One region of the Streptomyces sp. NPDC052682 genome, then DNA from elsewhere that is predicted to be linked to it. Evidence: riboswitches for the same ligand, from Rfam matches in the RefSeq annotation. Region 1 holds a riboswitch; the other holds the start of a gene.
What was found. A riboswitch is a leader RNA that binds a small molecule or an ion and turns the genes downstream of it on or off. The one in region 1 is predicted to bind cobalamin.
Positions count from the first base shown of each region.

Region 1 (14,784 bases):
GAAGAACGAGATCGCCTGGGCGCGCATCTCGATCGGGAAGATCTCGCTGACCGTCAGGTAGGCCGAGGAGGCGGCGGCCGAGGCGATGAAGAAGATCACGCACCACAGCACGGTCTGCGTCACCGCGTTCAGGGCCCCCTCGGCGAACAGCCACCCCGTGATGAACAGCAGCGTGCCGGACAGGCAGTACGTTCCGCCGATCATGACGCGGCGTCCGACCGTGTCGAAGAACCGGCCCAGGATCAGCGGCCCCAGGAGGTTGCCGACGGCGAACGGGAAGATGAAGTACGCGACCGCGCCGCCCCGGATGTCGTAGAACTCGGCGAGGATCAGCGCGTACGTGAAGAAGATCGCGTTGTAGAGGAACGACTGCGTGACCATCAGCATGAAGCCGAGGAAGGACCGCTGCCGGTAGTCGCGGAACAGCACCCGCGCCAGCTCCCGGTAGGACACCGGCTTGCGCCGCTGGAACTCCATCGCCTGGTCGTCGGGTACGGGCTCCAGCCGCACCCCGCGCCGTTGGATGCCCTGCTCGATCCGCGTCACGGTCTCCTCGGCCTCCTCCGGGTGGCCGTGCGTGAGCAGCCACCGGGGGCTTTCCGGGATGGTGCGCCGCAGTCCCCAGATCGCCAGACCGATGGCCGGACCCAGCAGCAGCCCCAGCCGCCAGCCGAGGTCGATGGAGAACAGGTTCGGGTTCAGGAAGGCGAGGTTGGCCGCCGCGCCGATCATCGCCCCGAGCCAGTAGGTGCCGTTGATCGCCAGGTCGGCGTGGCCGCGGTGACGGCTCGGGATCAGCTCGTCGATCGCCGAGTTCAGGGCCGCGTACTCGCCGCCGATGCCCATACCCGCGATGAACCTGGTCACGGCGAAGAAGGCGAAGTTCATCGACAGGGCGGTGAGCCCGTTGCCGACGAGGTACACGCCCAGGGTGACGATGAACAGTTTCCGGCGGCCGAGCCGGTCGGCCATCCGGCCGAAGACCAGGGCGCCCACCACCTCGCCGAGCAGATAGATGCTGGCGGTGAGACCGACCTGGGACGCCGAGAAGCCCAGGGACTGCTCGTCCCGGATGCGGTCCGCGATGGAACCGGCGATCGTGATCTCGATCCCGTCCAGCACCCAGGTGATGCCCAGGGCGATGACCACTTTCCAGTGGAAACCGCTCCACGGCAGCCGGTCCATCCGCTGGGGCACCGTGCTGCGGACGGGCCTGACACTGTCATCGATCCCCACTGGAGCCGTCATCGCGACCTCCGCGCACCGGATCCGTCGACGCCCATGCGAAAGCCGAGTGACGGGTTTCCCGTCCCGCAACCTGGTAAACGGCACGAAGGCCTGAGGAGAACGACCGTGCAGCCCCGCGACGAGGAACTGCTCCACTTCGACACCAGCGCCCTGGAGGACTGGAGCGAGGAGCGCGCCGGTGCCGCGCTGAACGGCGCGCACGGGGCCCTGTACCGCAACCATCTGCACATCGCCCTGCTCCTCGACCGGTGGGCGGAGGCGGAGCGCGGACGCACCGACACCGGCGCGGGCTACCGGGCCGGTTACGCGCAGGCCCTGGAGGACATGGCCGCGTTCCTCAGGCAGGCCTACTACCTGCCCGAGGACCAGGAAGAGGATCAATACCTGGACCGGGACTGAGCACGCCGGCCAGGGAAGCACGCGGCGTCGGGATGCCCCTGGCGTCCCTCCTCGGGCGCGCCGTGCGGCGGTGTCGGCGGGACGGGGCGGCTGCCGGGTCCGGGAGGTCAGGCCGCGACGGACCGCGCGACGCGGAAGCCGACGTCGTCGATCCGGAACGTCGGATGGCTGCGGCGCCGCACCGAGGCGCGGCAGCTCCAGTGCTCGTCGGACCATCCGCCGCCGCGGAGCACCCGGTAGGTGCCGTAGACCTCGGGGTCGTAGAGGTCCCAGCACCAGTTCCACACGTTGCCCAGCATGTCGTACAGCCCCCAGGCGTTGGGCCGTTTGCCGCCCACGGGGTGGATGCGCTCCGCGGAGTTGCCCCGGTACCAGGCGATCTCGTCGAGCGGGCCGTAGCGCGGGCCGGTGCTGCCGGCCCGGCAGGCGTGCTCCCACTCGGCCTCGGTCGGCAGCCGGTACCCGTCGGCGCGGGCGTCCCACTCGGCCGTCCCGGCCTCGGGCCGCAGGTGGTAGGCGGGCGTCAGCCCCGCACGCCGGGACAGGGCGTTGCAGAAGCGGACCGCGTCCCACCACGACACCGACTCGACGGGCAGCAGGTCGCCCTGTACGGTGCCCGGGCGGTGGCCGGTGACCTCGGCGTACCACGCCTGTGTGACCGGGTGGGCCGCCATGTGGCACGGCCCGACCTCGACCGGCCACCTGCGCCCCGTCCGCCGGTCCGACAGCGTCACCGTCCCCGCCGGAACGGCGACCATCTCCTGCCCCGAAAGCCCCGACCCCGTGTCCACGACACGACCCTACCGGCAGAGCGGTCCGTGCTGACGACGGCTCAGATCCACACGCGCCTACGGCACTCCCAGCTCGAACAGCACGTACCCCGCGTACGACCCGGAGGCCAGGGCCGCCGTGCCCAGGACCGCGGCCAGCGACGGCAGGGTCAGGCGGCGCATGCCCACGGCGACGGGGATCAGCAGCGGGAAGAGGGGCAGCAGATAGCGCGAGACGTTGCCGAAGTACTGCTGGGTGCCCATCACCATCAGGTACGACAGGACCGTGTAGACCACCAGCACGGCCGGCGGGCGCAGTTGGAGCAGCACCACGGTCAGCACCGGCACCAGCAGCGCGACACCGACCCCGATGACGTCCTCGTACGCCATCGCGAAGAGGTAGTCGAAGTGGCCCACCGCCACGCCCGACACGACGTCGACGGTGTGCCTGCCCCAGTCGAAGGTGTGGGCCCAGGCGCCGTCCTGGAGCTTGGAGTAGCCGTTCCAGTCGCCCATGCGGTAGCCGACCCAGGCGAGATAACCGCCCAGCCCCAGTGGTGAGATCGCCACCGCCAGCAGCGGCCGGGCGATGCCGTCCTGGCGGCGGTACAGGGCGAGCAGTGCGGCGACGGCCAGGGCGGCGATCAGCGTGGCCGCGGTGGGGCGGCACAGCCCGGCCGTGAAGACCAGGACTCCCGCCGTGAGCCAGCGGCGGGTCATCACGGCGTGGCACGCCCAGGCGGCCAGGGCCGTGTAGACGGACTCGGAGTACACCGCCCATTCCGAGCCCGAGCCCGGCCACACCGCCCACAGCCCGACCGCGATCAGCCCGGCCCGGCGGCCGCCGAGCCGGGCGGTGACGGCGTGGACACCGAGCGCCGCCACGAACGACGCCGCCACCGAGACGGCGAGTCCGGCGCCGAACGGGCCGAGACCGGTGCACTCGGAGACCAGCCGCATCAGCGCCGGGTACAGCGGGAAGAACGCCGCCGAGTTGCCCTGCAGCGTGATCAGCCCGGTCGCGCCGGGAACCGGCTCCAGGGCCGGGTCGTACCCGTGCACCGCTATCTGCTGGTACCACCAGCCGTCCCAGCTGCCCAGCACATCCCAGGAGTGGGCGCCGCCGCCGAAGCGCGGGTTCTTGTCGCGGAAGTCGCCCGCCGAGTCCAGCAGGTGCAGGAAGACGGCGAAACCGACGAGCTTCAGCACGCCGTACGTCGCCAGCACCGGCCCGTGGTGCCGGACGGCGCGCCACAGCCGCTGCCGCGCATCCGGTCCGGGCGGGGACATCTCGCTCGCTGCGCCGCCGGTCGGTCGGGGACCGGCGAGGCGGTCCGGGGCGGTGGTCATGAGGCGGTGCGTCCTGTCGTACGGCGGCGGGTGTGCCGGGCGGGGAACACCCAGGCCCGGAAGAGGAGGAAACGCAGCAGCGTGGCGGCCAGGTTGGCGGCGATCAGCGCCGCCACCTCGATACGGGAGCCGGCCCCGGGCGCGGTGCGGTGCAGGACGGCCAGCGCACCGCTGGTGAGGGCCAGGCCGAACAGGAACGCGGCCAGGCCCTTGAGCTGGTGGCGCAGCACCCCGTTGCGGCCCCGCACCCCGAAGGTCAGCCGCCGGTTGGCGGCCGTGTTGGCCAGGGCGCTGGCCAGCAGGGCGAGCGCGTTGGCGGCCTGCGCCCCGGCCGTCGGCCGCAGCGTGGTGTAGAGCAGCAGGTAGAACAGGGTGCTGGCGACCCCGACGGTGGCGAACCTCAGCAGCTGGGGGACCAGGCCGGGCGGCAGCCGCTGTGCCTCGTCCAGGTCGCCGGGCCGGCGCAGCGCGGCCAGCGGCAGCCGGCCGCAGGCCAGGGCCCGGCCGAGCCGGGCCATGCCGCGCAGGTCGGCCAGGGCCGTGGACAGGATCCGCACCCGGCTGTCCGGGTCGTCCACCCAGTCCACGGGCACTTCGTGGATGCGCAGCCCGGCCCGCTCGGCGATCACCAGCAGCTCGGTGTCGAAGAACCAGGCCTGGTCCTCCACCAGCGGCAGCAGCCGCTCGGCGACGTCCCGCCGTACCGCCTTGAACCCGCACTGCGCGTCGGAGAAGCGCACGGCGAGCGTGCCGCGCAGCAGCCCGTTGTAGCAGCGGGAGATGAACTCGCGTTTCGGGCCGCGCACCACCCGGGAGCCGCGGGCCAGCCGGGTGCCGATCGCGATGTCGGAGTGGCCCGAGATCAGCGGGGCGACCAGCGGCAGCAGGGCCGCCAGGTCGGTGGACAGGTCCACGTCCAGGTAGGCGAGCACCGGCGCGGTCGAGCGCGACCAGGCGGCGTGCAGGGCCCGGCCGCGCCCCTGCTCGGCCAGCCGCAGCCAGCCCGTGCCGGGCAGCTCGGCGGCCAGCCGGGCGGCGATCGCGGGGGTGCGGTCGGTACTGGCGTTGTCCGCGATGGTGATCCGGAACGGATAGGGAAAGGTTTCCGCGAGGTGTGCGTGCAGCCGCCGCACGCACGGCTCCAGGTCGTTCTCCTCGTTGAAGACGGGGACGACCACGTCCAGGACCGGGTCCGGATGGTGCGCGGGCAGCGGTGCGCGGCGCGGCAGCGCCGCCGGGTCCCAGGACGGCTCGACGGTCCGGCGGCCGGTCGGGGCCGACCGCCTCAGGGTTCTCATGGCTGGTTCACAGTCTCTTTCCGGCGCGCGGCATGCCGAGGGCGCCCGTAGTGCTGACAGTGCGGACGAGCCCGCGGCGGCCGTCCGCGCGGGCCGCAGAAGCGGTCACCTGCTCTGTTGCTCCGTGACCTCGCCGGCCGAGGCGGACGGCTCGTGCGACTGCTCGGCGGACGGCGGGACGGTGGTCGGCGTCGCGGAGGGCGGGGGAGTGGGCCGCGCCGTCGCGGTCCGGCTCTCGGTGGGCGTGGCGGACGGCTCGGACGTGGCGGTCGGCTCGCCGGAGCCGCCGGGCGGCGCGCTGCTGCTGCTGGTGGGGGGCGGGGCCGTCGGCACGGCGGTGGACGTGCTCGCGCTCGGCTCGGGGGCCGTGGGCGTGGGCGTGGGCGCGGGCTGCGCGCTGACCGAGGGCGTCGGGCTGGTCATCGGCTGCGGCCGGTGATCGGCGGGCGGCTGGGCCCTGGTCAGCATGCCGGGCAGCACGGCGAGCACGACGCCGAGCCCGGCCGCCGCCACGGCACCGCCGCCCGCCCGCCACAGCAGCCGGGTACGGCGCCGGGCCCGGATGCCCTCGTGCAGCCGCCGCCGGTGCTCGGGTGCGAAGGGGGCGTGCTGCTGGGTGTCGCGCATCAGCCGCGCCAGGTCCCGCTCGAAGTCGTCCATCGCTTCTCCCCTCACCCCACCGGCCGGACGGTCTCGGACAGCAGCTGCCGCAGCCGGGCCACCCCGCGCGAGGCGTGGGACCGGGCGGTGCCCACCGGGCAGCCCAGCGCCTCGGCGACCTGGGACTCGGGCAGGTCCTCGTAGTAGCGCAGCACCACCGCGGCCCGCTGCCGCGGCGACAGCAGCGCCAGGGCGGCCTCCAGCCGGGAGCGCTCGGCCACGGTGGAGGACACGTCGCCCGGCTCGGCGCGGTCGGGCAGCTGCTCCACCGGACGCTCACCCCACCAGCGCCGCCTGGCCGAGCGGGCCGCCATCCGCACCAGCACGCGGCGGACGTACGCCTCCGGAGCCTGCTCGCCGACCTTCGGCCAGGCGAACCACAGCTTGACCAGCGACTCCTGCACCAGGTCCTCGGCGCGCTGGCGGTCGCCACCGGTGAGCAGCCGGGCGACATGGAGCAGCGCCGACCACCGGGCAGCCACGAACTCGTCGAAGCCGTCCGCCCCCCGCAACCGCTCCACCTTCACCGTCCCCCGCGTCCGACCAACCCCGTACACCCCTCAAAAGACGCTGACCCCCGCGCCACGATGCACCTCGAACGTGTGATCCACCTCACCCCCCGCACATGGGTGAGGGCCCACGCCACCGTGGCGTGGGCCCTCACCCATGTGCGGGGGGTCTCAGATGCGGTCCCCCTTCGGCTTGCCGAACTGGTCGGGGGTGCCGTGCGGCGGCGGGCTGAACGGCTCCGGCGAGGTCGCGGGCGACACCGCGGAACCGGCGTGCCCCTCCCGCTGCTCAGGACGGAGCGCGCCCGGGTCGCCGGACGTCGGCTGCGCACCCGCCCGCAACTGCTCCAGCCGGTTCGCCAGCAGCTCGACCACGGGAACACGGTCGCCGTGCGAGCGCTCGTACGCCAGCAGCTCCTCCACCTCGTCCGCGGACAGCGACCGCACACGGCTCTCCAGCCCGCCGATCGGCAGATGGTCGTAGTCGGGCAGCGGCAGGGTGTTGCGTGCGGGATCGGCCATGGTTCTCACTTCCCTGTGTACGGATCCCTGGATGCGGACTCGTCTACGACGCCGGTGTCCCGAGCCGTCGGAAGCGGCTGCTGCGGCGGGTCAGCGCCCGCCCGGCCCCCCGCTGCCGAACGAGCCGCTGCTGCCCTCGTCCCAGCGGGGCCGCTGCTGCGCCGCGCTCGTCCGGTCCCTCGTGGTGCCGTGGCCCTTGAGCTCGTGCGGCGTCAGACGGGTCTCGCTTCTCGGCATCTCCTCGGGTTCCCGGATCTCGTGCGTCTCACGGACCGGGCCCCCGTCCGGCATGCGGGGCTGCTCCTCCGGGCGCGGCGCCGGCGACTCCCGGCGCATGACGCGGATGCCCAGCGCGAACGCGCCCAGCAGCAGCACGACGACCACCGCACCCGCCACGATCAGTCCGACGCCGAGGGCGCCCCGGCCCGCGGCCAGCTCCATCCATGCGGTATTCATGGCTCGCGAGTACCCCCGGTCCTCACCGTGAACCGGCTCACCTCTCCCGCGCCGCCCGGGTGCGCGACCGGTTGGCCTTGCGGATCGCCTCCAGCAGCTCGCCCTTCGACATCCGTGACCGGCCCTGCACACCGAGCCGCTTCGCGAGGTCGTACAGGTGCTCCTTGGAGGCCTGCTCGTCGACGCCCTCGCCGCTGCGGCCGCCCTGCCCGCGGGGCCGGGCCGAGCGGGGATCGGAGGGGCCTTTGCGGCCGCCCTCCTTGCGCTCCCAGTGGTCGCCGACCTTCTCGTACATGTGCTTCAGCGCGCCGAACGCCACGCGGTGCGCGCGCTCGCCCTCGCCGTACTGCTCCACCGCCGAGTCGTGCGCCTTGATCCAGGTGCGCTGGGCGTCCTCGGGGGAACGCTCCAGGGTCGACGGAAGCTCCTCGCGTCCGGGCATGTCCGCCACCTCCGTCCCTCGTGATGTCGCGCTCGCCGAGTGCCCGGCGCCGGGTTCCGGAAAACGGACGGAACCCTTGCGAGCACTGGGTTTGACCGGCTTCGGCCGGGGCTACCCGCGCCGTGTGACTTCTACGACATCCCAGCAGGAGCTGTTCCGGTTCCTGGAGGACCGCTTCGCCTGCGCGCAGGCGTGCACGGAGTGCGCCCGGGCGTGCGCGCTGCGGGCGAGCCTCGTGGATCCCGAAGGGACCGAGAACCAGGAACTCGTACGACGCAAGGGCATCATGTGCGCGGAGGTGTGCGACGCCACCTGCCGTGTGCTGTCCGAACAGAACCAGGTGGACGAGAAGGCCCTGCGCACACAGGTGGAGTGGTGCCGGACGGTGTGCCTGGAAGGCGCGCACGTCTTCGACGCGTACCCGGGAGCGGAGGAATCGGCCGCGGCGTGCCGGGCGTGCGCCCGGGCCTGCACGGACTTCCTGGCGACTCTGGGCTGACCGGCACCGCACGGCGCCCCCGCCTCGCGGGCCGGAGGCCTGAGCGGTGTCCTGCCCGTGCGCCGGTGCGGTGCGGGCGACCCGGCGGTACGTCCGGCGGCCGACGGCGCGGAGGCGTCGGCAACGGCGTGCCGGGTCGCCCGCGCTCGTCGGCCTGGGGCTGACGGGGATCGGCCGGGCAGGCAGGTGCGGCCCGTGGCCCGAGCCCGAGGTGGTACGTGGGTCAGCCGGTACCGCGCCCGGGCAGTGCCTGTGCTCGGGTCCTGGTGCGGTGCCGCGCACGGCGGACCACCTGGGGCGGCGGGCGCCGAGCCGGCCGTGTGGTCCGTGGGGCCGGGCTTGGGTGGGTGCGCGGATCGGCACTCCGTGCGCAGGCGGTCCGGCAGGGCCGGCGGGTGTCGAGTCGGCCGCCCGACCGAGGGGCGGATTGCGCCGAGCCGCCGGTGCCGCCGGTGGCCCGGGGCCTGGGCGGGGCGCGGATCGGCAGGTGCTGGGCGCAGGCGGACCCGGGGTCGGTGGGCGCCGAGCCGGGCGTGCGGTCCGTGGCCGGGCTTGGGTGGGTGAGCGGATCAGCAGGTCCACGCACAGGCGGTCCGGCAGGGGTCGGCGGTCGGTCGCAGAGCAACGAGTCGGCGGTGGAGGCGCCGGGAAGGCTCTGCGGACTTGTGGGCCGCGAAGGGCGGGGACGTCAGGCCGGCGGCGCCCCCAGCGGGCGGCCCAGCCGTACGTTCCAGCGCTCCGACCGGCCGCTGAGTTCCACCACCGTCAGGGGCGGGACGTCCGCGCGCCAGAACGCCGAGTCGGGCGCGCCCAGCAGCCGTACCACCACCGCCCGTACGATCTCCGGCTCGACCACGGCCACGGTCCGGCCCTCGGCCCCGGCGACCGAGGCCAGCCACGCCGCCGCCCGGTCGCACAACGCCCGCACCGACTCGCCGCCGTGCGGCGCCGCATGGGGGTCGGCGAGCCACCGGGCCAGCGCTTCCGGTTCCCGCGCCCCCACCTCCGCCAGGGTCGCCCCGCGCCACCGCCCGGCGTCCAGCCCCGCCAACTCGGGCTCGGCCACGGCGTCGAGCGCGAGCGCGGCGGCCGTCTCCCGGCAGCGCACGGTGGGGGAGGCCCGTATCCGCGCGGCCGGCGGCAGAGAGCCGGCGGCCGCTTCGGCCTGCCGCAGCCCGGCCGCGTCCAGCGGGCACCCGTCGTCGAAACGGGCCTCCCGCACAGCCGCGGTGATCGCGGGTGAGATCAACATCACTCGGCTCGTCATCCGTCCACTCCCGCCCCAACGTCCTTTCTCTGACTGGGCTTTGAGGCCCCCGGCTCCGCAAGGGGCGCTCGCCGCCGCCCATGCGCCCTTGGCCGGATCCGCGCCACGCGGTACGGTCTCGTCGACATTCACGACGGCATGGTGGAAGCCGGTGGGATTCCGGCACGGTCGCGCCACTGTATGCCGGGCACGCACGCCCTGTGCGGCCCGGTGAGTCAGACCCGCTGCCGTCGTTCGTGCACCACCGATTCGGGACGCGAGTATCCCAGGAGGTCCTGCCATGGCGCAGTCCGCCGTCCACCCGGCCCCCACCACCACCCCCGACGCCCTGCCCGCCAAGCTGCCGCTCGGCGCGATCGCTCCCTGGGCGGTCTTCTTCGGCGTCCTGATGCTGGTCCTGCTGTACTTCGTCGGCGCCGAGCAGGGCGCCACCTCCCTGCTGGCCGGGGAGGACGTGCACGAGTGGGTGCACGACGCACGCCACCTGCTCGGCTTCCCCTGCCACTGACGGCGGGGAAGGAAGCCACCAGCCCATGAACTCCGCAACGGTGCGCACCCTGCTGGTGCGCGGCATGCTCGCGGGTCTGGCCGCGGGCCTGCTCGCCCTCGTCGTCGCCTACTTCCTCGGCGAGCCGCGCGTCGACGCGGCGATCGCCTTCGAGGAGGCGCACGCCCACGAACACGGGGGAGAGGAGATCGTCAGCCGTACGCTGCAGTCCACCGCCGGCCTGTCCACCGGCGTCCTCGTCTACGGCGTCGCCTTCGGCGGCATCGCCGCCCTGGCGTACTGCGTCGCGCTCGGCCGGATCGGCCGCTTCGGGCCGCGCGCGAGCGCGCTGCTGCTCGCGGCGGCCGGCCTGGTCGCCGTGTACGTCGTGCCGTTCCTGAAGTACCCCGCCAACCCGCCGGCCGTCGGCGACCCCGACACCCTCGACCAGCGCACCGCCCTGTACTTCCTGATGGTGGTGCTGAGCGTGCTGCTGGCCGTGGGCACGGTGATCCTCGGCAGGCGCCTCGCGCCGCGCCTGGGCAACTGGAACGCGACGCTGGCCGCCGGGGCGTTCTTCGTCCTCGCCGTCGTCCTCGCCTACGCCTTCCTGCCGTCCTACGACAACGTCCCCAAGGGGTTCCCCGCCACGCTGCTGTGGCAGTTCCGCCTCGCGGCGCTGGCCGTCCAGGCGACCCTGTGGACCGCCTTCGGCCTGCTCTTCGGCGCACTGGCGGAACGCGCGCTCACCCCCAGGACCACCGCCCACCGGCCCGCTCCGACACCGGCGGCTTCCGTGCCGCACTGATCCCCCACCCATCTCCTCGCGCCACAGGGCCCCGGGCATGCCCGGGGCCCTGTGCGTAATGCCGTTGAGGTGCCGGAAGTTCCGCCCCTAAGGTCACCGGCATGTCCCTACGTCTTCGTATGCGTCAAGCCCTGCCGGAAGCCATGCGGGCCCGTGACAGGGCCGCGGTGAGTGCGCTGCGCGCGACCCTGGCCGCGCTGGACAACGCGGAGGCGGTGCCCGTGGACGCGGACGCGCTGCGCGGGGTGGCGATCGAGGCGGCTCCGGCCGGCGCCGGGGCCACCGAGGCGGCGCGGCGTGAGCTGAGCGAGCCCGCGGTGGTCGAGGTCGTGCGGGCCGAGGCCGCCGAACGGCTCGAGGAGGCAGCGCGGTTGACGGCACCCGCGCATGCCGGCCGCGCCGCGCGCCTGCGCGCGGAGGCCGCCGTGCTGCTGCGGTTCCTCGACGGTCCCGGCACCGCGTAGCACACCGCACCGCCGCGAACGGCGCGGCCAACCGTCCCGCGCGGGCGGCCGCCGGCCGCTCACCGCCCCTTGCGCCGCCCCAGCGCGCTCCCCGCCACGGCCGGCACGGACAGCAGGACGAGCGCGGCGGCCGGGCCCAGCACGGTCCAGGGGGCGAGTTCGGCGTACGGCTGGTTCTCGGACAGCAGCCGTCCCCACTCGGGAGCCGGCGGCTGCTCGCCCAGGCCCAGGAAGCCGAGGGACGCCAGGACCAGGACGGCGGTGGGCAGACGCAGCAGGGCGTTGCGGACCACGGCCGGGACGATCGCGGGCAGCAGGTGGCGGCGCAGCACGTGCAGCCGCCCGGCGCCCAGCGCCACGGCCGCGGCGATGTGGCCGCTCGCGCGCTCCTGCTCCAGCAGCGCGGCGGTCTGGGCGGCGTACGGGGTCCAGCCGACCATGCAGACCGCGGCCGCCGCGCCCCACACCGACGGTCCCGTCACCCCGGCCACGAGCAGGCCCGCGAGGACGGCCGGCAGGGTCGCCAGCACCTCGGTCAGGCCGGCGCTCGCCCGCGGTGCCATGCCCAGCAGCAGGCCGGTGACCACGCTGACCACCGTCACCACCAGCGCCACGACCGCGGTGCGCAGCGCCCCGTGGCCCAGCCGGGCGAGCAGGTCACGGCCCAGCGCGTCCGTGCCCAAGGGGTGCTCCGGGGAGGGCGGCAGCAGGCGTGCGGCGGTGTCGACCTGGAGCGGGTCGCGCAGCAGCCCGGCCATGACGAGGGCCAGCAGGGCCAGGGCACAGGCCAGGACGATCCAGCGCAGTGCGCGCGGGGGCGTCAGCGGCGGGCGGTGCAGGGTCGGCAGGGCCCCGTCCCGCAGCGGCCGGCCGAGGAGGGCGCGGCGCGCCACGCCGAGCAGGCCGCCCGCGCCCGCGCCGAGCAGCACGAGCGCCAGCGTCGCGGTCTGCAGCACCGGGAGGTCCTGCGCGACGGCGGAGTCCAGGGCGAGTTGGCCGAGCCCCGGGATGTTGAAGATCTTCTCCACCGCGACCGCCCCGCCGACCAGCGCCACCACGGTGGGCAGCAGCTGCGGCAGGACACCCGGCACGGTGCGGCGCAGCGCGTCCCGGGCGATATGGCGGGGCGGCAGGCCGGCGGCGTACGCGGTGCGCGCCCACGGCTCGTGGAACGCGGCCGGCAGCGCCTGGTCGAGCAGCCCGCCGATCATGGCGCCCGACGGGATGCCGAGGGCGAGGGAGGGCAGCACCATCCACCGCGGCCCCTCCCAGCCGCTGGACGGGAACCAGCCCCACCACACCCCGCACACCGTGGCCAGGACCGAGGCGAGCAGGAACTTCGGCAGCGCGGCGAGCACGGCGGCCGCGGTGCCGGCCCGGTCCCGTCTCAGCCGCCGTCGCGCCCCCAGGACGACGGTGCGCGCACAGAGCGCGGCGGCCACCCCGACGGTCACCACGAGCGCGCCCAGCATCAGCGTCAGGGACACCGACAGGGCGGTGGCCACCTGCGGCAGGACCGGCTCGCCCGACACCCACGATGCGCCCGCGTCGCCGCGGAGCAGTCCGCCCGCCCAGTGCGCGAGATGCGCGAGCGGCCCCTGGTCCAGGCCGAACTGCTCGCGTACGGCGGCCAGTTCCGCCGGCGTCGGGTTCTGGTCGGCGGAGCGGGCCCGCAGCACGGTGCGCGCCGGGTCGGTGCCGGACAGCCACGGCAGCAGGGCGACCGCGGCCAGCAGCCCGGCCCCGGCGGCGACCCGGCCGGCCGCCGCCGCCCTCCAGCGGTACGGGCGGGCGGCGGCGAGGGCGGCGTGAGTGGCGCTCATCCAGGGCTACTTCAGGTGCGTGCCGGCATCGACCAGGGAGCGCTCACGCGGGTCGAGGACCACACCCTCGACATCGGTGGCGATGCCCTGCACGACCTTCTCGTGGACGAGGGGGACGATCGCGTCGGTGCGCAGGATCGCCGCCTCGGCCTTCATGATCTTCTCGTGCCGCTGCTCGGGGCGGGACTCCCCGGCGGCGGCGCGGATCGCCTTGTCGACCGCGGGGTCCTTCAGGCCGGCGATGTTGTAGACGCCGTCGCTCGTGAAGTCGCTGGCCAGATAGTCGACCGCGTCGCCGGTGTCCAGGAGGGTGACCCGGGAGAAGACCAGGGCGTCGTACTTGCCGGCGAGGAGGTCGGCCTCCATCTGCGTGTACTCGCGCACGTCCTGCCGCACCGTGAACCCGGCCTTCTGGAGCTGCTGCTGCAGGACGGTGGCGGCCTCCGGCAGCTCGGCGCGGTTGGTGTACGTGGCCAGGCGCAGCGTCCTGCCCTTGGTCTCGGACCTGACCTGCGCCGGGCTGGCGGCCTTCGCGCGGCCGGTCACCTTCACGCGCAGGTCGGCGGCCCAGGGCACGGCGGGGCCGAACAGCCCCTGCGCGGGGTCGGCGTAGCCGCCGAAGACGGAGTCGACGAGGGCGGAGCCGTGCACGGCCTCCCGGGCGGCGGCGCGCAGCGCCGGGTCGGCGAACAGGCCGCCGCGGGTGTTGAGGATCAGGCTGTCGGTGCGCACCGAGGGCACCTCGTGCATGGTGCCCTTGGGCAGCAGCTTGGCCTGGGCGGTGGGGATCCACTCGGCGATGTCGACGTCGCCGCTGCGCAGGGCGTTGGCGCGGGCGGTGCCGTCGGCGATCCAGGTCACGTCGATGCCCGGCGCCTTTGCCTTGCCGCCCCAGTAGCCGTCGAACCGGTCGAGGGTGGCCTTCGACTTCCCGCTCAGCTTGGTGATCTCGAACGGGCCCGTGCCGGTGCCGACCGGGCTGACCGTGCCGTCCTTCGCGTACGCCTTCGCCGACAGGACGGCGAGCGCGGGGCTGGCGAGCCGCAGCGGCAGCACCGGGTCGGGCCTCTTGGTGGTGAGGGTGACGGTGTCGGCGTCCGCCGCCTTCGCGGTGAGGGTCACGTCGCTGAGGACGCGGGGCTTGGGCGTGGCCCGGCCCGCGTGGTCGAGGGCGTTGACGACGGACCGGGCGGTGACCTCGGTGCCGTCCTGGAACCTCGCCTTGCGCAGGTCGAAGGTCCAGGTGGTGGCGTTGTCCCGCTTCCAGGACTTCGCCAGCGCGGGGGCGGCGGCGCCGTTCTTGTCCAGGGCGGTCAGGCCCTCGGCGACGGACAGCTTGCTCAGCACGGTGGCGTCGTTGCTGTACGGGGACAGGGCCTGCACCGGCGGCACAGCCAGCGCGACGCGCAGCCGCCCGCCCGACCCCGCACCGGCGCCCGTGTCCGAGCCGCTCCCGTTGTCGCCGGGGGCGAAGCAGCCGGCCAGCACCGGCGTGAGGACGAGGGCCGCGAGGAGACCCCGTGAAGTGGTGCGCATGTCAAGTCCTGTCGTACGGATGTGTCGCCTGGGCCTCCAGCGCCCTCAGGGGCAGACCGGAGATCGTCAGCATATAAGGGCAGCCTTACCGAACTTCCCCCGGGTAGGTGAACGCTCAACAAGCGGATGGGGCGGGAACGGCCGGGTGGGACGAGACAGTCGACCAGTCGCCCCCGCTGTGCCATCGTGTCGGTCGGGGCGGAGGTGACACGCATGACCGGTACACCCACGGCCGGTGCCGACCCA
Region 1 is NZ_JBFATS010000017.1:95,018-109,801, reverse strand. It holds gene AB0K80_RS25560 (MFS transporter) at 1-1,248, opposite strand, end outside; gene AB0K80_RS25555 (hypothetical protein) at 1,354-1,647, shown strand; gene AB0K80_RS25550 (formylglycine-generating enzyme family protein) at 1,755-2,405, opposite strand; gene AB0K80_RS25545 (hypothetical protein) at 2,496-3,707, opposite strand; gene AB0K80_RS25540 (dolichyl-phosphate beta-glucosyltransferase) at 3,764-5,065, opposite strand; gene AB0K80_RS25535 (cellulase) at 5,171-5,725, opposite strand; gene AB0K80_RS25530 (SigE family RNA polymerase sigma factor) at 5,737-6,246, opposite strand; gene AB0K80_RS25525 (hypothetical protein) at 6,406-6,756, opposite strand; gene AB0K80_RS25520 (DUF6479 family protein) at 6,847-7,212, opposite strand; gene AB0K80_RS25515 (ChaB family protein) at 7,250-7,654, opposite strand; gene AB0K80_RS25510 (ferredoxin) at 7,779-8,153, shown strand; gene AB0K80_RS25505 (histidine phosphatase family protein) at 8,842-9,420, opposite strand; cobalamin riboswitch at 9,517-9,664, shown strand; gene AB0K80_RS25500 (CbtB-domain containing protein) at 9,701-9,928, shown strand; gene AB0K80_RS25495 (CbtA family protein) at 9,954-10,715, shown strand; gene AB0K80_RS25490 (hypothetical protein) at 10,859-11,179, shown strand; gene AB0K80_RS25485 (ABC transporter permease subunit) at 11,239-13,002, opposite strand; gene AB0K80_RS25480 (ABC transporter substrate-binding protein) at 13,009-14,538, opposite strand; gene AB0K80_RS25475 (oxygenase MpaB family protein) at 14,752-14,784, shown strand, end outside.

Region 2 (14,784 bases), on a different contig from region 1:
CCGCCTCCGAGTCCACCACCGCCCCGGCCCCCGCGCCGAACGGCGGCGGCGACAACCTCGCCGAGACCGGCGCCAACGGCGCGACGGGCCCGATCGCCGTCGGCGCGGCGGCGCTGCTGGCGGGCGGCGCGGCGCTCGTCGTGGTGACCCGCAGGAAGCGCGCGACGCGTTCCTGACCGTTGCGTGGAAGCCCGGGGCCGGCGACCGCCCCGGGCTTCCCGCTTTTCAGCTGCCGGCCAGGGTGCGGTCGAGGAGGGGGATCAGGCGGTCCCAGTGGCGCCGCAGTCCGGCGGGGTCGAAGGCGTCGGTGTCGGACATGGTGAACCCGTGGACGGTGCCGGGGTAGATCTCGGAGGTGTGGTTGAGCCCCGCGGCGTCCAGGGCCTGGTTGAGCTCGCCCAGCGCCTGGGGTGTCAGGTCGCTCTCGGCGTGGCCGAAGTGGACCTCGGCGGTGATCTCGGCGAAGGCGGACGGCCCGGCCGCGCCCACGGGGGCGTGGAAAGCGGCGAGGGCGGCCACCTGGCCGGGGTGGGCCGCGGCGGTGCGCACGGCCAGGAGGCCGCCGATGCAGTAACCGGTCACCGCGACCGGTCCGGCGGCGACCTCCGGCCGGGTGGTGAGGAACGTGAGGTAGGCGTCGGCGTCCCGCAGCACGCGTGCGTCGGTGTGCGCTTCGAGCAACGGCATCAACCGGGCCACGAGCGCGGTCCGGGCCTCTTCGCCTATGTGCTCGGGGAGGTCGACCAGCGGTGCGGGACCGTGCCGGTAGAAGACGTTGGGGACGAGGACGTAGTACCCGTGCCCGGCCAGTTCGCGGGCCATCTCCCGCAGCACGGGCCGGATACCGAAGCCGTCCGCGTACATCAGCACCCCTGGGTGCCGCTCACCACCGTCGGGGAAGGCGGCGAAAGCGTCGGCCAGGCCGTCCGCGGTGGGAATCGTCAGCGTCGTGGTGGCCATGAATTCTCCTGTCGTGGTCGAAGCGGGGAGCCTGTGGTCGACACGACGGAGGCGGCGCACGCGCGGCAGCGCGGGCCCCTCGGCAGCCTGAACCCCCGTCCGGCGGATCGCGTCGGCCCGGTGTGCCCGACAGGCGGACGAGGCAGTGCTCGACGGGATCCCGCTCATTCTTGATCAAGATACCGGTCATTAATCCCTGGACCGCCTCCGCGATCTGCGGAAGACTCCCCGCGATGACGCGACGAACCGATACGCCTCCCGCCCGGGACGAGCGCACGCAGCTGATGACCTTCCTCGACTACGCCCGTGACACGGCGCGTGCCAAGTGCGAGGGCGTGTCCGCGGAGGACGCCCGCAGGGCCCCGCTGGAGACTTCACCCCTGATGACCCTGTGCGGGCTGATCAGCCATCTGCGGTGGGTCGAGCACCACTGGATCCAGGTGATGTTCCTGGGCGAGGAACCGGCGGGTCCGCTCACGCGGGCGACTGACGACGACCCCGACCCCGAGATGCGGACGGCGGTCGACATCCCGTTGCCCCGGCTTCTCGCCGAGTACGAGGAGCAGAGCGAGCATTACCGTCGCCTGCTGGCCGGCCACGACCTGGACGCCCAGGCCAAGCGCCCCCTCCGCGACGGCCGCCACGTGGACCTGCGCTGGATCATCCTCCACCTCATCGAGGAGACCTCCCGGCACAACGGCCACCTCGACATCGTCCGCGAGCTCGTCGACGGCCGGACCGGCGTCTAGCGCTGCGACCGGAGCCCGGTGTCAGAGCCTCCCGGTAGCGTGCCGGCGACCACATCCGACTCCTGACCGGGGGAACCACCGTGGACATCGTGCTCATCGCCGGCCTGTGGCTCGACGGATCCGCATGGGACGAGGTCGTGCCCGAACTCGCCGCCCTCGGCCACCGTCCGGTGCCGCTCACCCTCCCGGGACAGGGCGACGGCGCCGCCTCCGCGACACTGGACGACCAGCTGGCAGCGGTCGTGGCAGCGGTTGACGCGGCGCCCGGAAAGCCCCTGGTCGTAGGGCACTCCGCGGCAGCGACCCTGGCCTGGCTGGCCGCCGACGCACGACCGGAGAAGGTGGCCGAGGTCGCTCTGATCGGCGGTTTCCCCGCCGCCGGCGGGCAGGCCTACGCCGCTCACTTCGCGATCGAGGGCGGCGTCATGCCCTTCCCGGGCTGGGATCCCTTCGAGGGCGCGGACACCGCCGACCTGGACCAGCAGGCCCGGGACCGGTTCGCGTCCGCCGCCGTTCCCGTCCCCGAGGCGGTCGCCAGGGGAGTCGTGCGCCTGACCGACGAGCGCCGCTTCGACGTCCCGGTCGTGGTCGTCTGCCCCGAGTTCACCCCTGCCCAGGCCGAGGAGTGGATCGCCGCGGGTGAGAGTCCTGAACTCGCCCGCGCCGCCCACCTCGCGTACGTGGACCTGGACTCGGGCCACTGGCCGATGCTCACCCGCCCCCGCGAACTCGCCCGCGTCCTGGCGAAGTCCGCCACCTCCTGCGAGGAACGGTGAAATCCCGTTGGCCCGGCCCCCCACCCGTTGCTACGGTCCCCCCATGCAGCGCGCCCCCCGTTCGTCCCGTACGACGACGCCGGACCCCGTCCCGGCGCGCTGACAGCTGACTGACGTCCGAAGCCCCGGGGCGAGTGCCCCGGGGCTTCGGCGCGTGGTGCTCGCCTCCGTGACCTTTGCGAGGGAGACCGCCATGCACGACCACCGCCGCCTCGGCCGTGAACTCGGCCTGTTCGACACCGACCCGCTGATGGGGGCCGGGCTGCCGTACTGGCTGCCCGACGGGGCAGTCGTACGGCACACCCTGGAGGAGTACGTACGGGAGGCGGAGCGCGCGGCCGGGTACCGGCACGTGTACTCGCCCGTGCTCGGCAAACGCGAGCTGTACGAGATCTCCGGCCACTGGGAGCACTACAGCGACGACATGTTCCCGCCGATGCGGCTCGGCGCCGAGCAGGTGCTGCTGCGGCCCAGTCTGTGCCCCCACCACGCTCTGATCTACCGTTCCCGCTCCCGCAGTTACCGCGAACTGCCGTACCGGATGGCGGAGTTGGGCGGCATGTACCGTTCCGAGCTGTCGGGTGTGCTGGGCGGGCTGACCCGTGTGCGGGCCATCCAGCTCAACGACGCGCACATCTTCTGCACCCTGGACCAGGCCGTCGACGAGGCCCGGGCCGCGCTCGCCCTGATCGCCCGGGCCTACGAGGACCTCGGGATCCGGGCCGCCCGGTACCGGCTCTCCCTGCCCGGGGCCTCGGGCAAGTACGTCGCCGGCCCCGCGCTGTGGGAGCGGGCCACCGCGATGCTGCGGGAGGTGCTGTCCGGTGTGGCGTACGAGGCCGCCGAGGGCGAGGCCGCCTTCTACGGCCCGAAGATCGACGTGCAGATCGCGGACGCCGCCGGACGCGAGTCCACCCTGTCCACCGTGCAGATCGACCTCCACCAGCCCGAACGCTTCGACCTGCACTACATCGGACCCGACGGCGCCCGGCACCGCCCCGTCATGGTGCACCGCAGCATCATCGGCAGCGTCGAGCGCGCGGTCGCCCACCTGATCGAGCAGCACGGCGGCGCCTTCCCGGCGTGGCTCGCGCCGGTGCAGCTGGTCGTGCTGCCGGTCGGGGAGGCGCAGGCGGACTTGGCGTACGACGTCGTACGGCAGGCGCGGGAGCTCGGTCTGCGGGCCGAGGTCGCCGGGCCCGAGGGCGGCAGCCTGGCCGCGCGGATCCGGCAGGCTCGGCTCGTGCCGTACCAGGCGGTGCTCGGGGAGCGGGAGGCCGAGGGAGGGCTGGTGGCCGTACGGCTGCGGGACGGGCGGCGGCCCGGCGCGATGCCGGTGGCCGAACTGCTGCGGAGGGCCGGGCAGCAGGTGGCCGCCCGCGGGAGCCGGCTGTGGGAGGACGCGTAAGGTCGCTCGCACCGCCCGCCGTGGAAGGAGCCCTGCCGTGCCGACCGACACCGACCGCATCCCGGTGATCATCGACTGCGACACCGGCGTGGACGACGCCCTGGCCCTGCTGTTCGCGGTACGGCACCCGGGGCTGGACCTGCGCGCGGTGACCTGCGTGGCGGGGAACACGGACGTGGACGGGGTCGTGCGCAACACGCTGACCGTGCTGGAGCGGGCCGGCGCCCCGGACATCCCGGTCGCCCGGGGCGCCGAGCGGCCGCTGATCGAGGCGCCGCGCTCCGCCCGGCACGTGCACGGGCACGACGGCATGGGCGACCTGGGCCTGCCCGCCCCCGCCCGCACCCCCGCCGACGTGGACGCGGTGACCCTGCTGCGCCGCGAGATCCTGGCGAGCCCCCGCCCGGTCACCCTGATCCCCACCGCGCCGCTGACCAACATCGCGCTGCTGCTGCGCACCCACCCGGAGGTCACCCGCACCATCGAGCGGATCGTGTTCATGGGCGGCGCGGCGGCCACGGGCAACGCCACGCCGGTCGCGGAGTTCAACGTCTGGCACGACCCGGAGGCCGCCGCCGTCCTGCTCACCGCCGGGGTGCCGATCACCATGTACGGGCTGGACGTGTTCTCCCGGGTCGTCGTCCCGGCGGCGGACGTACGGCGGCTGCGCGCGAGCCCCGAGCCCGGCACGCGGCTGGCCGGCGACCTGCTCGCGCACCGCCCGGCCCACCCGGGCAGCCGCCCCGGCGACCCGGACGAGACCGCCGGCGGCCTCGGCGACGCGGGCGCGGTGTGCGCGGTCGCCGACCCGGAGGGCCTGACCACCCGCCGCCTGCCGGTGGAGGTGTCCCTCGCCCCGGGCCCGACCCGCGGCATGACGATCGTCGACCGCCGCCCCCGCCCCGGCGAGTCGGAGCTCCACGACGGCACCCGTGAACAGACCCTGGTGGACGTCGGATTGGACGTGGACGTGGAGCGCTACGTCAAGCTGTACCTGGCCACCGTCGAGGAGACGGGCGCCGGGTGATCCGCTCCGGCGGTGGTGACCGCCGCTCGATCAGCTCTGCACTGGCCCCTCGTCCTTCGCTGTCACGGCGTAGCCGGGCACGGACGGCCACCGGACGGTGAGCACCACCGAATCCTCCTCCGCGAACCATGAGTGATCGACTCCGCGCCCCCACACCACGTAATCACCCTGCTGTTCCAGAAGAACGCTGCGACCGGGGAGTTCGACGCGGAAGCGGCCGCTGACGAGGACCAGGAGAGCTGTGCGTTCCTCACCCCTCACCCACTGCGGTCGTTCATCGCCACGGGGGTGCACACCCCATTTGATCTCCACAGCCTCGCTGTGGCGCGGATCGCCGATGTCCTTGAAGTGCCCGAGGAGCCATCCCCGGTCCAGTGCCGCGTCCTTGCCCGCGTTGCCCACGTACACGCTGTCGTTCACGTGGCCGGACGCTAGCAGCGCCTCAGTCCGGCCGCGACTCCTCGCCGAGCTCGGTGAAGAGGGTCAGCTGGAGGGCGGCGGGGGCCCGCAGGCGGGAGTTGAGGGAGTTCCAGGGAGTGCGGGTCGGCTCCGCGAGCACCTCGGCTCCGGCGGCGGCCAGTCGCGCGGTGGCGGTGGGGGAGTCGTCCACCTGGAAGGCGACCCGGATCGGTCCGGCCACGCGCCGCCCGACCTCCACCTCGTCGATGAACGCGGCGTGGTTCGGGTCGGTGAGCTCCAGGGTGGCCCGGCCGGCCTCCAGGATGGTGACCCGTCCGTCCGGGGAGCTGAACGCGCCCCGTTCGGGCAGGCCCAGGACATCGCGGTAGAAGTGCAGGGCGGCGTCGTAGTCGGCCGCCGTGACCACCAGGCGCAGTTCGCGGACGGCGGGCTGCTGCTGCTCGGGCATGTCGGCTCCCCTCGTCAGGCCGGGCACCACCGTCAACCCGGGGCCCGGCCGGGCGATTCCCGCCGCCGCCCCGCTACGGCGTCTCCGCCGCCCGTACGGCCCAGCGCTCCTCCACCCGCGCCAGCTTCCAGTACGCCACCGCCGCCGCCCACACCACCACGAACAGGGCGACGATGACGTACCCCACGTGGTCCAGGTCCAGGCCCGCGATCCAGCCGGTGACCGAGTCGTGCAGGTCGAGCTTGTCGTGCAGGACGCCGACCAGCTCGATGGTGCCGATGAAGAAGGCGACGGCGATGGACAGGCCGGTGATGGTGAGGTTGTAGAAGACCTTGCGCACGGGGTTGGAGAACGCCCACTGGTAGGCGAAGTTCATGAACGTGCCGTCGAGGGTGTCGAACAGGCTCATGCCGGCGGCGAAGAGCAGCGGCAGGCACAGGATCGCGTACCAGGGCAGCCCGGCCGCCGCGCCCGAGCCGGCCATCACCAGCAGGGTGACCTCGGTGGCGGTGTCGAAGCCGAGGCCGAAGAGGAAGCCGAGCGGGAACATCTGCCCCGGGCGGGAGATGGACCTGGTCAGCCGGCCCAGGATGCGGTTCATGAAGCCGCGCGCGTCCAGGTGCGCCTCCAGCTCCCGCTCGTCGTACGCGCCCGCCCGCATGGCCCGGAACACCTTGAGGATGCCCACCAGGGCGACCAGGTTCAGGGCGGCGATGAGGTAGAGGAACGAGCCGGAGACGGTCGTGCCGAGCACACCGAGGACCTGGTGGGTGCGGGAGTCCTCGTCCATCACCCGGCCGGCGAGCTGCGTGCCGCCCGCGATCAGCAGGGCCAGGACGACCACCACGCTGGAGTGGCCGAGCGCGAACCAGAAACCCACCGACACCGGGCGTTTGCCGTCCGCCATCAGCTTGCGGGTGGTGTTGTCGATCGCGGCGATGTGGTCCGCGTCGAAGGCGTGCCGCATGCCGAGGGTGTACGCGGTGATGCCCAGCCCGATGCCGAACGCCTTGTCGCCGACCTCGTAGTGGCCGGGCACGACCAGCAGGAACAGCACCCCGAACGCGACGACGTGCAGGGCGGCGACAGCCGCCATCAGTCCGGCCGTCTTGACGGTGTCCTCCCGGCGCCAGCGGAAGGGGGCAGGGGTGGGCAGGCTCATCCGGTCACGCTCCAGCACCTCGTGGATCACTTCGTGAGATGCCGTGGCCGGTCTCCTGGCTTACGGGTGCGCGCGCCCGGCCCGCCTTCCCGGCCTGGCGGCCAGTGGCTGTCCCTGCGGGACGTGGGTCGGGAACTCCCCGATCACAGTGGCGAGGGCCGCTCCGGACTGGGCCCCTGAGGGCACGTCACCGGCTTCCCGAACACCACGGCCCGGCAACCGTAGGCCGTCGCCGGGGCCGCTGCATAGCCGCCCGGTCCGGAAAGGTCCAAGATCACACCCCGGAGCGGTCCGGGCCGCCCTCACCCGGACGGCCCGCCGCGGTGGAAAGCCGCCGCGTCAGGTGGTGCCTTAGGAACACGCACCGATCTTGGAACGCGCTGATCCCGGACGGCTCCGTCCGGCTCCGCAGGGAGGCACCCCCGATGACCCACCCCCCGGCCGCCGCCCGTGTCCTCCTCGCCGCCGGGCTGTCGGCGTCCGCCCTGGTGAGCGCCGCCTGTTCCGTCCAGGCGCCGCCGGCGTCCCGGCCGGAGCACCGGGCCTCGCCCGCGTCCAGCCCGGCCGGGCCCTCCGCCGAGCGGTCCGCCGCCCTCACCGCCGAGCAGGTGCGGGCCGCGCTGCTCACGGAGGCCGACCTGGGCGAGGCGTGGGTGCCGACGCGGGGGGCGGCGACCTGGCGGGACGGGCTGCTGAAGGCCAGTACGGAGGACACCGAGTGCCAGCGCCTGCTCGACGTCCTGTACACCGAGGACCTGTTCGGCACCCCCACCGGTCCGCGCGCCACCTCCGCGCTCGACGACTCCGGCACCGAGGCCCAGCTGCGCTACCAGGTCGCCGCACACCGCCCGGCGGACGTGGACCGCACGCTGGACTGGCTGAGGTCGCTGCCCGGAAGGTGCGGGGAGTTCATGGCGGCGACCACCCGGGGCGGAGTGGCGTACGTCCAGGTCTCCGACCTGCCGCTGCCGGAGGCCGGGGACGCGCGGCAGGCCCTGCGGGTGGTGCTCGGCGGGCAGACGGCGGACGGGGAGTCGGCGTACCTGACCGTCGACGTGGCCGCCGTCCGGGTCGGCGATGAGGCGATCACCCTCACCCACGGCGGCTTCGGCGACCTCGCGGCGGAGGTCGCGCAGACGGCCGTCCGGCTCGGGGCCGAGCGCCTGACTCAGATCGGGGAGCAGGGGCGGGCCGACGTGTGAGCCGGGCGGGTCAGCCGAGGCGGTCGACGGCTTCCTTCGCCTCCGCCAGGCCGACGCCCGTCGCCTCCCGGTAGACCTTGATCGCCTGGATGCGTCTGCCGTCCCGTACGAGCGCCTCGACCTCGTCCCGCCACGGCTCGTCCTCGCGCAGCCCCAGGTGGTCGAGGATCCGGTCGAGCTTGCGCTCGACGCGGACGGCACGCCGCTCGGCCTGCGCGATCCGGCTCTGCAGGGTGACCAGAGCCAGCAGGAGGACGAGCGCGAAGAGCACAGTGGTGATGTCCATGACCGGGAGCCTACGAAGGTCACCACGCCCGGTGCACGGCGGCGCACGGCTGCGCGGATCACGGGTCCCGTTCGAACCGCCTGCGGCGGGCGACCACGTCGCGTGCCACGTCGAGGGCGGTGCGGCCCCGGGCGAAGGCGTCGCCGCGCAGGCGGGCGATCGCCTCGTCGGCACCCACGCCGAGCTGCGCCATGATCATGCCGATGGCCTGGAAGAGCTCGTCGTGGTCGGCGGCCAGGCCGCTCAGCCAGGGTTCCCCGCCCAGCGTCTCGTGGTCCTCCCCGTGCGGCAGCGCCATCAGGGCCACCGTCATCGCCCCGGCCACGAGCCGGGCGACGTACAGCTGCCGGTCGGTCAGCACGCCGGGGGTGTCGCGGTAGAGGTCGAGGGTGCCCAGGCACACCGTGTCGTTGCCGAGCGGCATCACGTACACCGCCCTGACCCCGGCGGCCGTCGCCTGCTGGGCGAAGACCGGCCAGCGCAGCGGGTCCTGACCCGTCGTCAGGTCGCAGGCCTGCACCGGCGCGCCGGTCTCCAGCGCGAGCCGGCACGGCCCGTCGCCGAGCGTGGCCTGGATCTGCGCCAGCCGCGCGGCCCGGTCACTGCTGGCGCTCAGCTGGACGGGCATGCCGTCGCTGCGCAGCGACACGCTGGCGCCGGTCACCGGCAGCAGCTCCACCGCCACCGCGCACAGCCGACCCGGGATCTCCCCCGGCGCGGCGCCGCGCACGCCCTCGGCGATCATGTCGGCGGCTCGCGCCCGGTCGATGTCCTTGGGGTGTGGGCCGGGGGCGCCACTGGGGTCGTCCCTGGGCCGCACGGTCACCGCCTCCTTCGAGCACCGCGCCTTTCACCATCGACGGACTCCCGGGGCGGGCCCTCGACAGGGTGGTCCGGCCTGCGCCGCCCGCCCGGAAACGAGCCCCGACTACCCGTGGCCCGCAGGGCGAAACCCGTGCGCAGAGGGCCTTCACGGGGTATCCGCGACCGGCCGCTCAACGCCCCTCGTACGGATTGGCCGGCGCCCTCACCCGCCGCACCCGCGCGGCATCGACGACCGGCGACCACGCCACGTCCCAACCGGGCGCGCCCTCGCGGTGCACCGTGCCGCCGACCGACCGGTCAGCGCCCTTCGTACGGATTGGCGGGCGCCCTCACCCGCCGCACCTCCGCCGCGTCGACGACCGGCGGCCACGCCTCGTCCGAACCGGGCGCGCCCTCGCGGCGCACCGTGCCGCCGACCGACCGGTCAGCGCCCTCGTACGGATTGGCCGGCGCCCTCACCCGCCGCACCTCCGCCGCATCGACGACCGGCGACCACGCCACGTCCCAACCGGGCACGCCCTCGCGGCGCACCGTGCCGCCGACCGACCGGTCAGCGCCCCTCGTACGGGTTGGCGGGCGCCCTCACCCGCCGCACCTCCGCCGCGTCGACGACCGGCGGCCACGCCTCGTCCGAACCGGGCGCGCCCTCGGGGTGCCAGGTGCCGGTGACGGTGACCCAGGTGTCGGCGGGCGGGCCGGCCGCGCCCCGGACCTCGGCCTTGACGGTGGTGGCGTCGGCGGCGCAGCAGGAGACGAGGAGGCGGGTGACGTACCAGGTGCCGTCGCCGTCGCGGGTGACGAACCCGGTCAGGCGGACCGTACGGCCCTGAAGCGAGCGCCTGCTGTCGTAGAACGCCCGGGCGGTGAACTCGTTCAGGGACATCTCCAGCACGTCACCGGCCGGCAGGGCGGGGAAGGTGACGACGCCCTGGGACGACCGCTGGGCCGACTCGCGCTCGGCGCTGTAGGAGCCGAGGGCGGGCGGCGGGAACAGCAGCAGGGCGAGGGCGGGGAGGGTGAGCAGCCAGGCGGCCCGGGGACCGTGGGAATGGGCCTGCCGCTGCCCGCGCGCCAGGGCCGCCACCGCCGCCGCCAGCAGGATCAGCAGCGCCCCGGACACGAGGAGGAAGGGCCGCAGACCGGGGCGTACGTACCGCAGGTACAGGTCGCTGAAGAGCGACACCCGCCAGATCGCCGCCCCGGTCAGGGCGAGCAGGACGGCCGGTCCGTACCGCCTCACAGCAGCCACCACCCCACCAGGACGCTGCTCCCGACCGCCACCAGCCAGGTCGCCGCCGAGAACCGTACGGCGAAGGCCCGGCCGAAGGTGCCCGCCTGCAGGGCGATCAGCTTCAGGTCCACCATCGGGCCGACCACCAGGAACGCCAGCCGGGCGGTGGGCGAGAAGCCGCTGAGGGAGGCCGCCACGAACGCGTCGGCCTCACTGCACACGCACAGCACGACAGCCAGGACGGCGAGCAGCAGCACCGACAGCCAGGCCGATCCGGTGAACACGTCCAGCACCGACCTCGGTACGACGATGTTGAAGGTCGCCGCGGCCGCCGCGCCCACCACCAGGAAGCCGCCGGCGTGCAGGAAGTCGTGCTGGAGGCCGGAGACGAAGGCCCGGGGACCGCTCGCCGCCTGCCGGGCGGACCGCCGCGGCATCCGCAGCCACTCCTCCCGCCCGAACCGGGCCCACAGCCACCCCATGATCACCGCCGCCGCGAGGGAGGCGGCGAGCCGGGCGAGCACCATGCGGGGCTGCCCCGGGAAGGCGATCGAGGTCGCCACCAGCACCACCGGGTTGATCGCGGGCGCCGACAGCAGGAACGCCAGGGCCGCCGCCGGGGCGACACCCCGCTGGATCAGGCTGCCCGCGACCGGCACGGAGGCGCACTCGCAGCCGGGCAGGACGGCCCCGGCCGCGCCCGCGACCGGCACGGCCAGCGCCGGGCTGCGGGGCAGCAGGCGGGTGAAGACCCGCTCGGGCACGAACGCGCCGATCGCGGCCGACACCACCGTGCCCAGCAGCAGGAACGGCACGCCCTGCACGGTGATCGCGGTGAAGACCGTCCACCAGGCGGCGACGGGCGGGGTGTACAGGTCGAGGGCGAGCATCGGCCCGAGCAGGGCGGCGACGGTGACGACGACGGCGAGCGCGGCACCGCCCAGGGCCACCTGGACGAGCCCGCGCAGGCCGAGCCGCAGCCCGTCGGCCACCGTTCGTTGGTTCTCCACAAGCCCCGCCCTGGTCGTGCACAAGTGCCTGCAGGTTACCCGGACCGGCTGTGCGACGGTCCGTCGTCCGTGGCCGGGGGTAACTACTCGGCCAGGGTCAGCCCACCCGCCGTTGCCAGTCCCGCCGCGCGCACGGCTGCCTGGGGTGCGAGCAACTCGCGTGCGTCACGCCTCGACGACCAGCTCCCGCTGCGGGTCATACGTCACAAGTCCCCGACCCTCGCCATGGCGATGAGAGCCCCGGCGACCTCGCTTTTCCGGGACCAGGCAATGTTGATCAATACGCACTCTCCGTTGGAATACACGGAAGAAGTCCAGGGGGATTGTTTGGCCTCCTCCATCGCGGACTCTCCACGAGACAGGAGCCCCGCGAGCCTACGGCCCGGCGGGGCTCCCGCTATACGTGCTGTTTCTTCGTGGGTCGTGACTACTCGGCCAGGGTCAGCTCACTGACCGTTCCAAGTCCCGCGGCGCGCACCGCTGCTTGGCAGAACTCCTCGGGGGGACAATAGTGGTGCCCCGTTATGTAATGGAGCACCAGATCCGGTGCGGCGTAACACGTTCCGTCTGCTCCCTCCACTCGGATTTCCGCCGAGCCGAGCAGGACCTTGGTGTCGCCAGTTGTCCCACCGAAGACGAACGGCCGGTCGGCGTCGCAGAACTCGCAGTGATGGATGCCGCGCATCTGGTTCTCGTAGGCGGCGCAGAGGATCTTCAGGGCTTCAACCACCCGCTCGTCCACCACGCCCCTCGTGTAGTCGTGCTCTGGCGAGAGCCACCCCACGTTGAGCATCTCGCGAGAGGACTCGTCGTAGGAGTAGGGGGACAGGTCAGGGTAGTAAGTCATCTGTTGCTCCTCAGTGCCGTGGGTCGCAGTGTTTCCGGCAGATCGCCAGGTGAACCGGGCCCATGTTTGGCTTGAGAATCTCGCTCAGCAGGGTGTCCCTGCTGACGGTGATCGATCCGCTCATCATCCTGAGACCGGGGGCACCGCGGGTGACGGACGGTCCGTCACCGCCGCACACCGTCCGGTACGGCACCCGCCGGGGGTGGGCCGGGGGGCCGCCCAGGGGCTGGCCGGTGGTCACGTCCCACCGCTGGACGGCGCTCGTATCGCCGCCCACGGCCAGAGTGCGGCCGTCGCGGCTCAGGGCGAGAGCCGTGACGGCCTCGGTGCCGTGCGGTGGCCTACGCCCCCGTCCCGGAGCCTGGTGGGGCAACGCCGACTTCCCCCTCGCCCCGTCGGCGGCTGCCTGCCCGCCGTGGGGCAAGCGTCAGCCGGGCAGCGCCCTGCGCAGCCCCTCGTCCAGGCTCTTCGCCAACTCCGTGTCGTCCGGCGGCCGGTCGCCGAACAGGGCGCCGAGCCGGGCCGTGAACGTCTGCGTGAACGCCCCGTACAGCGGGGTGCGGGGGCGGTGGACCGCGTCCTTCAGCGCCTTGTACAGGGTCGGCTCGGCGTACAGGGGGCGGCCGGCCTTGTCGCGCGGCATGCGGTCGGCGCTCTCCCCGGTGGGGGAGGCCGTCGGCGTGGTGGCCGCCACCGTGCACCGCACCCCGTCGTCCTCGTACGCCGACGCCCGGGTGGCCGCGAACCCGGCGTCCAGCAGGCAGCGTTCGCTCTCCCTGCCGGTGAGAAACCGGATGAGGTCGGCCGCCTTGGCCGCCCGCTCGGACGTCCCCGTCACGGCGAGGTTCTGCCCGCCGAGCACCGCCTTGCCGGGCAGCGGGACGACACCGAGCTGCCGGCGGTCGAAGGTCTGGTGCAGGGTGCCGTAGGCGTACGGCCAGTGCCGCAGGAACGCGGTGCGGCCGTCGGCGAAGTCGTCCAGGGAGGTGTCCTCGTCCGAGCTCTCGGCCTCCGGGCGCAGGGTGTACGACTCCGCGGTACGGCGGCGCAGTTCCGCCACGCCCCGGGTGAGCTCGCCGACGGTGGCCGTGTACCTCCCCCGGGCGTCGGTGAGGTGGACACCCGCCGACGCGAACGCCTCCATCGCGTTGACCGTACGGCCCTCGTAGGCGGCCAGCTGGGTCGTCCAGCCCTTCTCGTAGCCCTCGGGCCGGCGCTCGTTCACCGTCTCGATCAGGTCCTCCAGCCCGGCCCAGTCCATGCCCGGGTCCAGGACGGGGTCCTGCACTCCCGCCTGCTCCAGGTAGTCGCGCCGGTAGTAGAGCAGTCCGACGTCGCTGTTGAACGGCGCCGCGTAGACCTGGCCGTCCCACCGGGCCGTCGCGGCGACCGACGGGATGACGTCGGCGTCGAGCAGCTCCTTCGGCAGCGGCCGGATCAGCCCCGCCGCCGCGAACTCCGGCACCCAGGTCACGTCCAGGTTGACCACGTCGTAGGTGGCGCTGCCGGACTGCAGGGCGCCGAGCAGCTGGCTGCGCTGTTCGTCGGCGTTGCCGGGCAGTTCCACCAGGCGGGCCCGGTAGCCGGTGTCCCCCTGCCGCCGGTTCCAGGCGTCGATGAGCTGCTGACGGATCCCGTTCTTGCCGGTGACGTCCCGGCCGCTGGCGACCACGATGGGGCCGGGCCCGGCGTCCGAGGGCGGGGGCGCCGCCCCGCCGGGGTCGTCGCCGGTGCAGCCGGCCGTCAGGAGCAGGGCGAGGCACGCCGCCGAAGCGGCGAGCCCGCGCAGCGACCACCGGCCCATCAGTCCTCCCCCGTCCCCGTCCGCGCCACCTCGTCGTGCAGCGCCGCGCCCAGCTTCTCGCCCGCGTCGATGCAGCGCCCCCCGCTCGCCGCCGACACCTCGGCGTCCGGCCGGCCCCGGTCACAGCCGCCGGCGGCCAGCGACACCATCGCCACCGGCACCTTCACCGCGCGGGCCCGGGCCAGGACGTCGGCGAGGTCGGCGCCGGCCAGCCGGCCCACGTCCTCGTCGTCGGTGATGTACACGATCAGCCGGGGGCGTCCGGTGCCGTGCCCGTCCATCGCGTCGAGCGCCGCCAGCAGGGCCGCGTGCGGGTCGGCCTCGGCGTCCCGGACCCGGGCACGGGCGCCGATGGCGGCCCGGGCCTCCTTGCGGCTGTGCTGCCCGAACGGCAGCAGCGTCTCGTACGACCGGTCACCGAGGCCCGCCACCGCCCACACGCCGTACTCGTCCTGGCCGCCGAGCCCGCCCAGCGACTGCTGCAGCAGGCGGGGGCCGCCGCCGGGCCCCTCCCACCGGTCGGTCATCGAGCCGGAGCTGTCCAGCAGGAACAGCACCCGGCCGGGGCCGTTGGCGTTCTTGTAGCGCGTCAGCGCCTGCTCCATCTGGTCCCGCCCGGCGGACCGGTC
Region 2 is NZ_JBFATS010000023.1:92,344-107,127, reverse strand. It holds gene AB0K80_RS29715 (LAETG motif-containing sortase-dependent surface protein) at 1-176, shown strand, start outside; gene AB0K80_RS29710 (dienelactone hydrolase family protein) at 226-960, opposite strand; gene AB0K80_RS29705 (DinB family protein) at 1,194-1,709, shown strand; gene AB0K80_RS29700 (alpha/beta hydrolase) at 1,790-2,485, shown strand; gene thrS (threonine--tRNA ligase) at 2,655-3,893, shown strand; gene AB0K80_RS29690 (nucleoside hydrolase) at 3,931-4,920, shown strand; gene AB0K80_RS29685 (signal peptidase I) at 4,951-5,340, opposite strand; gene AB0K80_RS29680 (VOC family protein) at 5,363-5,788, opposite strand; gene AB0K80_RS29675 (HoxN/HupN/NixA family nickel/cobalt transporter) at 5,862-6,950, opposite strand; cobalamin riboswitch at 6,978-7,175, opposite strand; gene AB0K80_RS29670 (hypothetical protein) at 7,376-8,152, shown strand; gene AB0K80_RS29665 (ribosomal protein L7/L12) at 8,163-8,438, opposite strand; gene AB0K80_RS29660 (GAF and ANTAR domain-containing protein) at 8,497-9,264, opposite strand; gene AB0K80_RS29655 (hypothetical protein) at 9,561-9,779, opposite strand; gene AB0K80_RS29650 (TIGR03943 family protein) at 9,814-10,503, opposite strand; gene AB0K80_RS29645 (permease) at 10,500-11,504, opposite strand; gene AB0K80_RS29640 (hypothetical protein) at 11,932-12,351, opposite strand; gene AB0K80_RS29635 (extracellular solute-binding protein) at 12,779-14,155, opposite strand; gene AB0K80_RS29630 (substrate-binding domain-containing protein) at 14,155-14,784, opposite strand, start outside.
Region 2: another riboswitch for cobalamin. It lies ahead of AB0K80_RS29675 (HoxN/HupN/NixA family nickel/cobalt transporter); the one in region 1 lies ahead of AB0K80_RS25500 (CbtB-domain containing protein).